DNA from 3 places in the Methylophaga sp. SB9B genome. Region 2 is predicted to be linked to each of the others. Evidence: riboswitches for the same ligand, from Rfam matches in the RefSeq annotation. Region 2 holds a riboswitch; each other region holds the start of a gene.
The links. Region 2 has a riboswitch for cyclic di-GMP ahead of E8Q33_RS00040 (hypothetical protein). Riboswitches for the same ligand answer to the same signal wherever they lie in the genome.
Positions count from the first base shown of each region.

Region 1: another riboswitch for cyclic di-GMP. It lies ahead of E8Q33_RS15945 (VPLPA-CTERM sorting domain-containing protein); the one in region 2 lies ahead of E8Q33_RS00040 (hypothetical protein).
Region 3: another riboswitch for cyclic di-GMP. It lies ahead of E8Q33_RS11755 (VPLPA-CTERM sorting domain-containing protein); the one in region 2 lies ahead of E8Q33_RS00040 (hypothetical protein).

Region 1 is NZ_SSXS01000004.1:9,570-14,557, forward strand. It holds gene E8Q33_RS05435 (EAL domain-containing protein) at 1-1,268, opposite strand, end outside; gene E8Q33_RS05440 (hypothetical protein) at 1,733-2,221, opposite strand; cyclic di-GMP riboswitch class I at 2,344-2,421, shown strand; gene E8Q33_RS15945 (VPLPA-CTERM sorting domain-containing protein) at 2,437-3,048, shown strand; gene E8Q33_RS05450 (PFL family protein) at 3,122-4,495, opposite strand; gene E8Q33_RS05455 (glycine cleavage system protein R) at 4,506-4,988, opposite strand, start outside.
Region 2 is NZ_SSXS01000001.1:6,552-11,539, forward strand. It holds gene E8Q33_RS00025 (autotransporter domain-containing protein) at 1-715, opposite strand, end outside; gene E8Q33_RS00030 (polysaccharide biosynthesis/export family protein) at 752-1,303, opposite strand; gene E8Q33_RS00035 (hypothetical protein) at 1,425-1,931, opposite strand; cyclic di-GMP riboswitch class I at 1,961-2,048, opposite strand; gene E8Q33_RS00040 (hypothetical protein) at 2,312-2,836, opposite strand; cyclic di-GMP riboswitch class I at 2,870-2,954, opposite strand; gene E8Q33_RS00045 (hypothetical protein) at 3,120-3,644, opposite strand; cyclic di-GMP riboswitch class I at 3,672-3,755, opposite strand; gene E8Q33_RS00050 (undecaprenyl-phosphate glucose phosphotransferase) at 3,947-4,988, opposite strand, start outside.
Region 3 is NZ_SSXS01000011.1:25,876-30,863, reverse strand. It holds gene E8Q33_RS11770 (hypothetical protein) at 1-74, shown strand, start outside; gene E8Q33_RS11765 (DUF2971 domain-containing protein) at 119-781, shown strand; gene E8Q33_RS11760 (hypothetical protein) at 902-1,621, shown strand; gene E8Q33_RS11755 (VPLPA-CTERM sorting domain-containing protein) at 1,908-2,492, opposite strand; cyclic di-GMP riboswitch class I at 2,506-2,583, opposite strand; gene amt (ammonium transporter) at 2,834-4,988, opposite strand, start outside.

The sequences.
Region 1 (4,988 bases), on a different contig from region 2:
GACTTTTTCTGCTCGTCAATATTCTCTATTTGTGAGACGAAATACAGAGGTTGGTTATTGGCGTCTCTGACGATACTAGTAGTCAGTCGCGCCCAGAAATATTTGCCATTACGATGAAGGTAACGTTTTTCGAGCTGCATAAACGGAATTTCATCTGCAAGCAATCGCTCAAGCTCTGATTGCCCATTCTGCAAATCCTCAGGATGGGTCATTTCCTGATAACTGAGTTTCAGTAATTCAGCTTCGGAGTAGCCAAACATTTCATAGATCGAAGGGTTGGCCCTCAACCATTGCCCCGTTAGCGAGAGAATGCCCATGCCGATAGCGGCAAATTCAAAAGCTTGTCGGAAGCGTTCATCACTTTCGCGTTGCTCGCGAGAGATCAGCAAACTGGTCAAGCCGTCAGATATTCGATGGCCTATTTCATTGAATAAACGTTTTTCGTCGTTGCTCCACACTCGTGCATAAGAACATTGATGTAAACCAAATACCCATGGTTTGCCGAGTTTAGGGTAGATTGCCGTACCAATTAACGAGCGTACTTGATAATCCTTGATGACATCAGGTGAATCGGGACTCTCAACATCTAATTGGAAGGTCACCGGTTCGCTGGCTGACAAGAAAGTTGTCATGGTCTCAGCCATATGAGCAAACATCGGATATTCTTCCCCAGCCTGCATTCCCCCCGGATATTCTGGCGTTGTCTGCTCCATGGGGACACTCCATGTCGCACTTTGCGGATCGCAAGGGTAAACCAGCCATGCCCGATCACAATCAAAGCAGCTTAGAATAGCCTCAAGCACATCACTCATCATCTGTTCGAGATTATTGGTGCCTTGAATTGCCCGATTAACCTGATCCATACATTCAAGAAAATGTAGATGCGCCTGATTTTCCTGCTCTGCCCGTTTTATCTCGGTGATATTTTGAAAATACCCATGCCAAACGATGCCCTTTTCATCAATGACTTCTGGCATTGCTTTGCAGTCAACCAGAACTTCACCCTTATGAGGGTGTAAAACACGCCACACACGATTTAACGGCTGCATTGCTTGGGCAGATTCAGACATTTCCTGCAGAATTTTTGCCCGGTCTTCGTGGTGAATACGTTCCCAGGCATATGAAGGATTTTCGATTATCGTCTCTGCATTCAAACCAAAAATATCAACAATTATCGCAGTGCTGTCGAGTATGGCTAACTGATTATTTTCTTGCAGACAAAACTTCACAATCGCAACCGGTGAAGTATCGGCTAAACGACTAATCACGGTTAGGGTTCTGATAAGTTTTGGAAGAGCGGTTCATTGGAAATTTATTCGATACCTTAATCAACAATAAAAATAGGTTATTGATTTTTATAATTTGTGGGACTGTTTGATAAGACTATACGATTGAAAACAGAGGCTCATCAGACCGGAAAATATTTACTGAATGAGAACGTTAAGATCTATTTAACTATTATCACCCTAAAATCCCGGGCATGTTAGGCATATTACCGTAATGTTACAAGGGATATTATTCACCTTATAACAGGATGTTTGCCCAACTACGATTCGTATTAAACTAATTGAATAATAAAATGATTTTGTAGCTTGATATGGATTGTATACCTGAGCGATAACAAAACTAAGCAAGTCCATCACAGTATGGGAATTTACCCTCTTCCTTTGCTTAACATCAGCTATCAATCATCGGAAGAGTTCATAGCCACCTTGCTATAGCAGGTTGACGACTACTGGTTTGCCACTAGGCTTTCAAAACGTTGCTGAGGTGGTTTGTAGATAAAAAAATTTGTATCTATTTCATTAAAAAAACCGACGTTGATGACTACATTTTCGTAAAGCCAGTAAATAAAACCACCTTCCTCAACCCGATAGCGCCATTGATACTGACACTGTATCCAGCCCTCATTTATCGTAGTCAGCAATATTGGCGGTTCATCTGCCTGCAATCGAGATTTAAATTCAACTGTCTTGGTTTTTAGATCAATACGCAAACGATCAATTAAAAAAGAATTTTCATCTATCAGCTGATAATTAATGCGATTTCCAGAGATATCATCACCATGTTGATCGAGCATAATCCGCCCATCAGATAAAGCAACAGTGGCTGAACTGAGCGGATATTGATCCGGTAAATCTTCTCTTGGTTGCTTGTGCTGCTCTGAGAGCTGAGATTTATCCCATTGACGGATAATGATTTGTAAAACTAGTTTATGCATTAATAAGTTACCGGATACACAGTAGGTGATTAATTAAGTTCGTTGGTACCAAAGTACAATTAAAAAAAGTTTAAATAAGGATTAGTTTGAATTTGTGTCACTCTTTATATGACACATTTATTTTTAATTTTTGCCAAACTTAATGCAAATTAAGGACGGAAAGTTTCAGGTCTCAAAATTGAGATTGCTGAGCCGCAAAAATTGAGGATGTAACTATGAAAAATTTAGTAAAAATTTTAGCTTTATCTGCCTTATGTTTTGCTCCAGTTTCCTTTGCTGCAACCATTTCCAGTCTATATGATGGTTTTGAAGGTGAAGGTCAGGCTAATTCAGTTTTAAACTATAACAGCTTCGTTAATTGGGACGTCACCGACGGTACTGTCGATTTAATCAAAAACGGTAATCAATGGGGAATCACGTGTTTAACTGGTAGCTTTTGCGTAGACCTCGACGGTTCAACTAGTGACGCAGGGATTTTGACTTCTAAAGATGGTTTTTCTGCTGGTAAATACAAAGTAAGTTTTGCATTGTCTGGCAATCAGCGTAATGGACCTGCTGACCAAGTTTCTGTTTTGTTTGGTGCGGGAGCACTTCTTAACAATCTTCTCTTAGATTGGGATGAAAATTGGCATACCTATACTTTCCTGGTGGATTTAGTGGATGGAGACAAATTATCCTTTAGAAACTTAGGTGGTGATAATGTTGGAGCGATGCTGGATAACATTCATGTCTCAGCCGTTCCACTACCAGCAGCAGTTTGGTTATTTGGTTCTGGTTTGATGGGTTTTTTAGCAATGCGTAGAAAAGCGAAAAACCTACAATTATAATTACCTTCATCTTTTAAAAAAAAGCCGTGGCAGTTTCTGTCACGGCTTTTTAATTCTTAGTACAAGAGTCTGGTTAATTGACCAAGCTTTGGATCGGTGCCGGAATACGACCACCTAAACGAACGAAGCGATTTTCATGACTGCCCATATTGACGGCCATCACCGGACCTTCACCTAACAAGCCACCGAAACGCACAATATCACCAGCTTTTTTGCCAGGCGCTGGAATCAACCTTGCGGCTGTCGTTTTCTTATTGATCACACCAATTGCCATTTCATCCGCAATGATCGCTGAAATCATTTCAGCTGAGGTATCACCAGGAATTGCCACCATATCCAGACCGACTGAACAAACTGCCGTCATGGCTTCAAGTTTTTCCAGACTCAAGGTGCCATTGGCTGCAGATTCCGCAATAGTTAAATCTTCACAAACCGGAATAAACGCCCCACTCAATCCGCCGACATGTGAGCTGGCAAACGCGCCACCTTTTTTCACTGCATCATTAAGCATCGACAAAAATGCCGTACTACCTGGAGCACCGAAGGCCGGTAAACCAATCGCTTCAAAGATTTCACCAACACTGTCGTTACGATTCGGTGTCGGAGCCAAAGACAAGTCGACAATACCAAATGGCAGATTAAGTAATTGCGCTACTTCACGACCAACCAGTTCACCGGCACGAGTTAATCTGGCTGCAGTTTGTTTGATCACGTCCGCTGCACGGCTCAGATCCATATTTTCATCTTCAGCCAGTGCTTTTTCCAAAGCCGCTTTGACTACGCCTGGTCCACTCACGCCTACACTGACAACGGCATCTGCTTCACCGATGCCTAAATAAGCGCCGGCCATAAACGGTACATCTTGCGGAATATTGGCAAACACCACCAGTTTGGCAGCGGCCAGGCCATCATCATCGGCAGTGAGTTCTGCAGCCTGTTTGATGATTTTCCCCATCTTTAGGATCGCATCCATATTGATACCGGCACGGGTGCTGGCTACATTTACAGATGAGCAGATGCGTTGGGTTTCGGTCAAAGCCTGAGGAATGGCTTCAATCAAAGCCTGATCGCCTTTACTCATGCCCTTCTCTACCAACGCAGTGAAACCACCGATAAAATCCACACCCAGTTCATGTGCAGCTTTATCCAGCGTGACGGCCACTTCAACTAATTGCTCAGAACTGAAAGGTGCCCCGACCACCCCGATTGGGCTGATGGAAATGCGTTTGTTGGCGACTTCAATACCATAACGTCTTTCGATACGGTTACAGGATGCGACTAACTGCCCGGCGTAACGAGTGATCTTGTCGTAAATTTTGCGTTTGAACGTTTCCAGATCATGGCTGACACAATCGGTCAGGTTGATACCAACAGTGACGGTGCGAAGATCCAGGTTTTGTTCCCGTACCATCATCAGGGTTGAAATAATGTCTTTTTCGTTGAGCATGAGGGTTTCCTTAATTACTGATGTTGCTCACGGATTCGAAAATCTTGCGATGTTGCGTATCAATTTCGATATCCAGTCTCTGGCCAACTTCATCTAATGCATCACGTAAATCCTGCATCACAGTTGAACGTGGCACATCGACTTCAAACACCATCAGATTGTCCAGCGGATTTTTACCACCTTTAAATATCGCCTGAATATTGGTGATATTCACGCCATGACGTGCCAGCTGGGTTGATACTTCGGCCACCAGACCACGACGATCCGGGCCAATTACAGTCAGGATATAGGGCTGAACTTCAGGTGTATTTTCCTGCCAGGGGGTTAACCGCTCATCCCAGGGATCGACATGAATCGACAGTCGCATTTTCTGACCAACTTGCTGAAGAGCCTGATGTAGTTCTTCGCACTGTTTATCTTCGGGCATCGACACCATCAATAACGCGCCGAATACTGATTGCAGCAAAGTTTGACTGAGGTTTTCAATGTTACC
Region 2 (4,988 bases):
ACCACTTTTCTGTGAGCAGATAACTACTAGTTATTGCAAGGTTATAGGTATCGTATTCCGATTGCTGAATACCTTCAGACTTATAAGTCGCATATGTTAGTGCCAAACCAGCGGTTAGCCTCTCTGTCCATGTCCGCTGCCAGCCACTGGTAACAGTATGCGTTTTATTGTCGTTAAAACTCGTACCCAATGGATTATCAATATCTGTTTCTGTGTCAGAATACTTTCTTTCACTGTAATTATAACTTGCGTATATCGAATCTTTTTCGGTCAGCTGATAACTGTATGTTGGTGCGAAATTAATACTTTCAACTGTTGCATTGGAAGCAAAATCACCAGTATCTTCTTCTGCAATTGAACGCTGCGCTCTTTCAGCATAACTGGCAGATAAACCATATGAACTACGTTCAGTATTCCAACCGGCTGAAAAGTTTGCAAAAGGATCTTCTCGGTCCAGATCTTTCAAATCTGTATATCTTTCAACGCTTAATCCAGTATTAAAAGTAATTTTCGAGTTAGCCTCAGCTCTTGATAATACAAGAGTTGGTTGAATACGAGTAAAGAAACTCCCTTCTTTATCTTCACGAAGCTGAACGTTATCATCGTAAGTGAATGTAGGAGAAAATTTTGCTCCAATTACGTATTCTGCTGCAGTTAACAATGTGGATTGACTGGCCAAAACCAGAGCAATAGGTAGCAGTACTCTGTTATTCATGTTTGCTCCATTTCAGTGGGCCAATATTCCTCAATATTAAGGAATGATAATTACATCACCACTTTTCAACATGACATTTGAGTCTAATGATTGACCTTTTTTGATACGGGCATAATGAACTGGAATAATTTCTTGTTTATCACCATTACGTCGCAAAATAATAATATTGTTTTCTTCAGCAAAGGTATTTAATCCGCCTGCCAAACTTAAAGCTTGCATAGCGTCTAATGGCTGGCTCATTGAAAACGAACCTGGGCGTAGAACTTTACCAATAATATGAACGGTATTACCGGCTACTGCATTCACGGTAATGTTTACAACTGGATCGGATATATAGTCAGATAATTTTGCTTTTAGCTCGTCTTCCAACTCAATAACTGTTCTACCTTGAGTGTTAAATTGGCCTGCAAGGGGAAATGAAATTGTACTGTCCGGTAAGATAATCACTTCTTTTTGTAATGCTTCCTCGTTCCAAACGGAGATAAACAAGCGATCACCTGGGTTTAGTGTGTAGGGTTCATCAGCATAAACATTTGATGTTATTGAGATTATTGTTAGAAAAAAAGCTGAACTGAGTAACTTTTTCATGAATCCTTCTCCGTGGCTATAATTTACTTTCAGATTCGATGATAACAGCTTAATTTGTCAAAAAAAAGGGAGCCGAAGCTCCCTTTTCCTAAAACTAACAATATTGTTAACTTATCTGGTTTTATGCAGCAGCTACTTGTGCTTTACGGCGTAAGCCGAAGAAGCCTAATAATGCTGGAGCAAATAACCATAATGCAGCTGGAATTGGTGTTTCTACACGCAGGTCATAGTTACTACCTGCTGCAGCTGTACTGATCATAATGTTAATCACATAATCAGTTGCCGCTTGTAATACCCAAAAGTATTCAGTTACACCAAGATTTAATATTGGTGTAATTGTTGGGAAAACCACATTTCCACCGTTAGTTACTGATACAGATGTACCCGCAGCTAATGGATTAAATGTCAATGACAGTAAACCACCTGTTAAAGCATCAGTAGTAACTGTATAAGAATCATTAACTGATTCTCCACCAGATACTGATGAGCTCCAAGCAGCAGTAACAACTGGACCTGAACCAATACCAACAACACCCGCATTTGCAGCGTCACCAACCAAAGTTAATGAAGCAGCACTCGCATTTACAGAGAACAATAATGCAGCAAAGAACAGCATCGCTTTTTTCATAATAATTTCCTTTAAATTGAAAAATTAAGCAATGCAACCCAGCCATCTTCAACATTAAAGTATCGAAGATCTGTAGCTTTCCGACCTTGCCTCACGACAAGTTTGGCTTTTATAACGAGACGACACTGTCTCGCGCTTAGCGTCTTCCAGAAACATCTCTCAGAAGTACAGTTGCAATTTAACAATCAAAAACTGGAAATGTAATTGTACTATGGTACTAATTACCGAAAACTTTGTGATAAGCATCATATAAATTAAGGTTAAATGTCATTTGATGCTTTGTGAATTATCGAACAACATTTTTTTAAATTATGCCATTTTCAAAAAAAAGGGAACCGAGGTTCCCTTTTTTAAAACTAACAATATTGTTAACTCTTAAATTATGCAGCAGCTTTCATTGCTTTACGACGTAAACCAAAAAAGCCTAATAATGCTGGAGCAAATAACCATAATGCTGCTGGTACAGGTACTTCACTAATACCACTGTCCAAACGTAAATCGTAGTTGCTTCCTGCAGCGCCACGACCAATCATTACGCTGATTACATAGTTTGTTGCAGCTTCCAACATCCAAGAATATTCAACAACACCCAGTGAACCAATTCTGATCACATCTAACAATGTAGTTGTAACACCATCAAAAATTGAAACCGAAGTTCTGTTAGGGATTAATGGATTAAAAGTCAGAGACAACGTTCCTGTGGTAGCAACATCAGAAGAAACAGTAAATACATCGTTAATGGTTGTGCCACCGATACCACCGGCACTCCAACCAGAAGTAACAACTGAACCTGAAGCGATTCCAACTGTACCTGCATTGGAATCTGCACCAACTAATGATAATGAAGCTGCATTAACGTTGAACGAGAACAACATGGCTGCAAAAAATAGCATCGTTTTTTTCATGAGAATTTCCTAATGATTATGAAAAAATTTAAACAATGCAACCCGGCCATCTTTAAAAATAACCCAAAGATCCGTGGCTTTCCGCCCTTACCTCACGATAAGTTTGGCAAGTCATTGATTGAAACAACAACTTTTCCAGATTTCTCTGGAAACTGATTATTAGATTGAGATAGTTCATCTAATGGAATTTTAATATAGCGTAAAAATATTTCATTATTCTTACGTTGGAAAGGAAGCGGAAGCTTCCTTTCCTTATCAAACTAACAATTGTTAACTTGCAAATTTATGCTAATGAAAGTTTATTAGCTTTACGGCGAAAGCTTAAAAAACCCAACAATGCTGGTGCAAACAACCACAATGCAGCAGGCAATGGAACTTCACTGATACCTGCAGCGGTTAAACGTAAATCGTAGTTACTACCAGAAAGTGCTTTACCAATGAATACGTTGATTACATATTCAGTTGCTGCTTCTAATAACCATGTGTACTCAAGAATACCTAATGAACCAATTTTGGTAATGCTTAAACCCACAATGTCCATTCCATCAAAAATTGAAACAGCAGTAGTTGGGGCTAATGGATTAAACGTTAAAGATAGAGTGGCAATAGCAGCTATATCACTTGTAACTGTATACGCATCACTAACGAAGGCACCACTAGCTAATGGTGATGTTGACGCTGTTACAACTTCTCCCGAACTAATACCAACTGTACCTTTATTTCCAGCATCACCGACTAAGGTCAAAGATGCTGCACTAGCGTTAAAAGATAGTAACAAGGCTGCAAAAAATAGCATCGTTTTTTTCATGGTAATTTCCTTTATGAAAAAATTTCACAATGCAACCCGGCCATCTTAAAGTTTCCTTAAAGATCCGTGGCTTTCCGACCTTACCTCGCGGCAAGTTTGGCTAGATTATCGGGAACAACATTGGCCCCGAGGAAATGACTCTCAGAAACTTCTCTAGTTCATCATTCCAGCAATTGAATTATCTTGCGTTAGATAACCAAGTTCAGGAAAAGAAATTACGTTGAGTTTTAATCCATGAGAACGAGTCTCAATATCTCATCGAAGTAGACAGCGATGTCATATCGAAAATTTGAGCTCTGGTATTAATATACATTCTTTCCAACAAAACCTCTAGTGATCGTTAATAAAATAATTTTTAGATCGAGAAGTAAAGTCCATGTCTGGATATATTGAAGGTCGTACTTAACCCTGCCTTCCATTTTATCTAGCGTATCTGTCTCGCCACGAAAGCCGTTTATCTGTGCTAATCCAGTGATTCCTGGTTTAACTTTATGCCGAAGCATGTAACCCTGAATTTTTGCCCTATATTCTTCATTATGTGCCACTGCGTGAGGTCTTGGTCCTACAATTGACATTGAACCACCTAGCGAATTAAAAAACTGCGGTAATTCATCAAGCGATGTTTTACGCAAAATACCGCCGAAGTGCGTTATCCGTTGATCGTCCTTTTTAGCTTGAATGACCTTGTCACCATCTTCAGCGACCGTCATGGTGCGAAACTTCCAAACCTTAATTTTTTCGCCATCCATACCGTAACGAGTTTGTTTAAAAAATACGGGGCCTTTCGAAGTTGCCTTTATTCCAATAGCAATGAATAACATTGGAATAGCAATCATACAAAGTATCAAAAAGCTCAATACAATATCTTCTATACGCTTAATCGCACTATCAATACCCGCAAATGGTGTTTCATAAATACTGATAGCTGTAATGCCCTGATAATCTACCCATCTTGAGTTAAGCAAATTAAAAGTGAAAAGATCAGGGACTAAATAAACTGAAGCGGTTGTGTCAGCTAATTTTTCAGTAATTAAACGAATGCGTGCTTCTGCAGCGAGCGATAAAGTAATAAAGACGACATCAATTTTACCGGCTCTACAGTCAGTTATGAGCTCTTCAATACTACCGACAACGATTGCTTTTCCTTCATCCAAACGCCGATTAGGAGCAGGTTTACGATCGTCATAAAACCCACTGAAACGATAGCCAGTCCACTCCATATCATCAAAGGATTTCTCTAATCTATATCCTAACTCAGTTGCGCCTACGATCGCTACGCGACGGGTATTCAGCCCCTTGGAGCGCATTATTCCTAATACCATTCGAACAATGGCATGCCAGGAA
Region 3 (4,988 bases), on a different contig from region 2:
AAAATAAAAATCTATTAGAGGTCAAGAAGCAAGTAATTAGCGATGATTATTACGATAAAGATATACCCTTCTAGAGGTCACCAAAAGACATTCAGTTGATTAAAATTAGGCGAAGGATATGCGAGTTTACTACTACACCTCAGAGCAGCATGGGCTCTCAAATATTATCAATAAACGCATAAAGATTTCTTTGCTAAATGAGCTTAATGATCCATTCGAATTTCTTGGAGTTGACCTCTCAGATAAAGAATTCCGAGAGGCTTTCAAGGCGGGAAGGGATGCTGTGGCTAAAGAATTCGGTATTATCAGCTTCTCTAGAAGTTGGAATAATCCTTTATTATGGGCACACTACGGAGATAAGCATAAAGGGATCTGTTTGGGATTCGAGATTCATGGCTCACTTATTAAAGAAGTTACATACTACCCTGAGAGAATGACCGCAGTTGCAGAGATGAATCAAGAATTTGGAGGTCTTACTAAAGAATTCACCGAAAATTTACTATGTGCGAAGTACATCGGATGGAATTACGAAAATGAAGTCAGAGTTATTGTTCCTCTAGAAACAAAAGACTCAACTGGTTTATGCTTTAGTGATTTTGAAGGCAATATGGAGCTCAAAGAGGTGATTTTGGGCCCTAGATCTGACCTGAAAATATATAACGTTGCTCAGCATCTCCACGTTTATAAAAATGAAGTCAAAGTTATGAGGTCGAGAATAGCTTTTACCAAGTATGAGGTTGTTCAAAATAAAGCAGCGCGAGTCTATGTCCATCGTCCCTAACAAATTTAAGGCGTCAACCAACTTGATTTAGTTTGATCAAGCATTTCAAACAAAAGGGCCGGAGAAAATTCTCTGGCCCTATTTGGTTACGTCGTTATGCCGCTATCAGGATGAATATATATGTTTTTTTTGAAGATTCTTAATCTTCTATTTGGGCTGGGGATATCTAGGTATGCGGTATTCCTTAATGATTCCGCTCATGAATCAATGAAAGTCTTTGATCAGGGGTTTTCTGGTGTAGTTTCTAAAATTAAAGAGCTAGGTTTGAAAAACACCCTAGACAAAATCGGTTCATTTTTTGGTTGGATGGCCTTAATTTATCTGACTTTCTTTTTTGTAGGAAAGGGATTGTTTGGTGATGGAGCATGGCAATTTTATGGCTCGTTGGTAACTTTATGGGCTGCAATAATGTGGTTTTCTATAAAGTGGTTTACTAAATTTCAGAGCTACGCACTCAATTTTCTCGTGAACGCTCTGAAATTTTTTTCATTCATCTTACTAATGCCGGTTCTTGATTTTTTAGCGAAAACAAATATGACATCATTGTTTTATAATCAAATAAGCACATTTAATGCATTATTGTTCGGGTTTGATTTTCCCCTCACAGAGAACTCAATATACCAAGCAGGGATTCTATTCGCATTTTATGTATTTATTCTCTTGGGCTATTGGGTGATCAGCTCGGTTTATTTGGGATTTATAGCTGGAGTCTCTCTAGGAGTTGTTGGCTCGGTTGTATACTTAGCTAAGGTCTTAGACATATATTGGTCAAAAAATCATCTAACTGGATTTTTTGTAATTGGTTATGTTGTAACGTCGGCAGCATTATGGTTTGCGTGAAAGCAAAATAGCTAACAACAACTTCGCGGCTGGCAACTCACTATTAAGGTGTCGGTCAACTTGAAAAGCTTCCAAGAAGCGATATTTAGGGTCCGATATTTAGGGTCAGTGTGAAAACCAAAAAAGATTCTTTTTTTACACTGACCCTAAATATTCCTAAATATTCCAGAACGTACCTGAATTTTTGGATGAGAACACCGGATGAGGTGAATAAAAAAGCCAGTTGCGAGTGGCAACTGGCTTAATTAAACCGTCAACTTATATTAGGACGGGTCAAGTGTTTGTTTTAACGTTGTTTAGCTCTACCACGTAAACCAAAAAAACCTAGCAAAGCAGATGTTAGTAGCCAAGCTGTTGCTGGAATTGGTACCGCTGATAATTGTGTTTCTCTGACCAAAAATGAGCCTAAACCTTCATTAGCAAAATCCGGATCAAGATAGCTGTTTAACGGTCGGAAATAACGATTTCCATTGCTTCGAATTATATACAATTGTGCATTTGGTACACTTGAGTTAATAACTGATCCATAAATTCCGTTGATGAAGTCAGCATAGCCTATCGCCAATGTTCCTCCTAAGTATGACCAAAGTTGGGAGTTACTATCCGTCCGCCATTGTGAGTTGGTGATTAATGCAGTTAACTCCGTGACGGTAGCATAACGCCAGCCTGACAAAGTACCTTCAAAGTTAATGTCTGCAATCACTTGATTGTAACTCATACCCCTCGTAATCGTCAGATCTAACCAATCCAATCCAGAAATACTGTCGGTCGTATAATCACCATTATCAATGATATCAATTGATGCAGAATTAGATGCTGTTGATACAAGTAAACAAACTGCAAACATTGTTGCTTTAATAAAGGTTTTCATAAATCACTCCATGTTTTGCAACCCAGCCCTGTTGGTTTAACAGCTGTAGGCTTTCCGTCCTTGGCTCACACTAAGTTTGGCAGTCAAAAATAAGAACTTTAATCTCACATAATTATAGCTCCACGAACTGTTTGAGTTGTATTGTATTTTGTTATTATTTTTCAATATTCAGGTCTAATTATTGGCACTAAAGTCGTTTGATCAGAACTGAGTATATTTAATTTTTATTAATTGAAGAGTTCAAGGGGTCAGCCAGTGAACGATCCCCTGCCAATATTTTCAGTCAATTAACTTTGAGCATTTGGGGTATGCCCCAACCTTTAGTCCTAAATATCCTCCATTTAGCGCGGCATTACCCGGACACTCATGAGTGATTCCAAGGGTTCTGGTCGTGACAGATAAAACCCTTGAACATAATCCACTTCAATCTGCCGCAGGATATTCAGTGTTGCAGCGTCTTCAACAAATTCGGCAATGGTCTTTAATCCCATGATATGGCCGATGTTGTTAATCGATGCCACCATGGCTTGGTCAATCCGGTTGTTGGCTAGCTCCTGAATGAAAATACCGTCAATTTTTAAGTAATCGACTGGTAATTGTTTGAGATAGCCGAATGACGACAGGCCACTGCCAAAATCGTCCAAAGCAAACTGGCAACCTAAGCTTTTCAGCTCCGTAATGAATCTAGCAGCATTGGCTGGATCAGCGATGGCGGCGGTTTCGGTGATTTCAAAGCAAATATTATTTGCCGGTACTTTGCGTTTCTCCAGTTGTTCCTGAATTAATTGCAGGCAGTCTTCGCGACCAATTGAGGCACCAGATAAGTTAATCGAGCAAAACACGGGCTGCTGGTTCTGGCGAAGTTGATCGCCCATCCAAGCCAGTGTGTTACGAATGACCCACTGGTCGATCTTGGGCATTAACCCAAAACGTTCGGCCGCCGGAATAAAGGCACCTGGTGGAATGATTTCTCCCTGTGGACCGATCATGCGAGTCAGAATTTCATAATGCGGCAAGGTGTTATCGCTGTTTTCAAGCGGGACAATAGTCTGAAAATAGAGCCGGAAAAGGTCTTTATCGAGTGCTTCCTGTAACCGACTGGCCCACTGAATTTGACCCTGGCGTTCCTGGGCCTGAATGTCATCCGGTTGAAACAGGTGCACCCGGTTACGCCCGCGATCCTTAGCCGCGTAGCAAGCAGCATCAGCATGGCTCAACACTTCATCGAGACTGCCACTGGCTTCTGTAATACTGACCAAGCCGATGCTGACACCGACAGAAAACACCTGACCATCCCAGGAAAAACGAAAAGCAGTGACGGTTTTTCGCAGTGTCTCGGCAATGTCCAAACCTTTTTCAATAGGACAATGAGTCAGCAGAACTCCGAATTCATCCCCACCCAGCCGAGCCAAGGTATCGCTTTGGCGAAGTACGGGTTTCAGAAGACTTGATAGTTGCTTTAACAGAACATCACCGGCTCTATGTCCACAGGTATCATTCACTAATTTGAACTGGTCTAAATCCAGATAGCAGAGCAGGTGCTCCGCTTTATCATGATGTGCCTCATAGATCAGTGATTCCAAACGCTTTTCAAATTCACGTCGATTGATTAGGCCAGTTAGGGTGTCATGCACCGCTTGGAAGGTGAGCATCTTCTCCAAACGGCTGTTTTGGGTAATGTCCTGTAGTGCAACAACCCAGCCTATATTCTGGCGGTTAGTATCGAGCAAGGGCGCACAGTTCAGTTGTACTTCAAATTCATCACCTTGCTTATTTTTCAGCAGAAATAGGCGCTTTTGGCTGGTGTTAGGTGATTTATCTGAATATTCCTTACACAAAGCCGTGATGTTAATTTGTGTCGTTTCAGTGTCTTCAATGAGAATAATCTCGTCAATCGGTTTGCCGAATGCTTGTTCAGATGTCTGCCCCAGTAGTTCACTGGCCATCGGGTTAAGGTAGACGATGTTATAGGCTGCATCACAGGTGACAACTGCTTCAGTGATAGCTTCCAGTGTGACTTGAGCCAGCTCCGAATGACGATGCAGTCGAGCCTCCATCTTTTTTCTTTCGCTGATATCCCTAAGCATCGCGCTGTATTGCACGCCTTCCTCGGTTGGGCTGGCGGTAGTGGTGACCTCTAGTGTGAAGGCGTTACCTTCACTGTTTTTAGCAACAATTTCATAAGGCCCTGGCTGTTGACTGCTGGCTAGGGTGACAAATAAATGCTCAGGTGGTGTGCCCGTAAACGTTTGTTTATTTTGTTCATGGAGCAACACTTCAGTTGGTTGCCCCACTAACTGGTGGGCAGGTAGACCGAAAAGAATTTCTGCTCCTGGATTGGCACTGGTCACAATCCCCTGACTGGAAAAGGTGATAACCCCGTCACGCATATCACGCACAATTAATCGGGTGCGGGTCACCATACGGTTCAAGTTAGCAATCACCCGGTTGTATTGTGATGCAATCTGACCGACTTCTGTAAAAGGCTCAACCGGC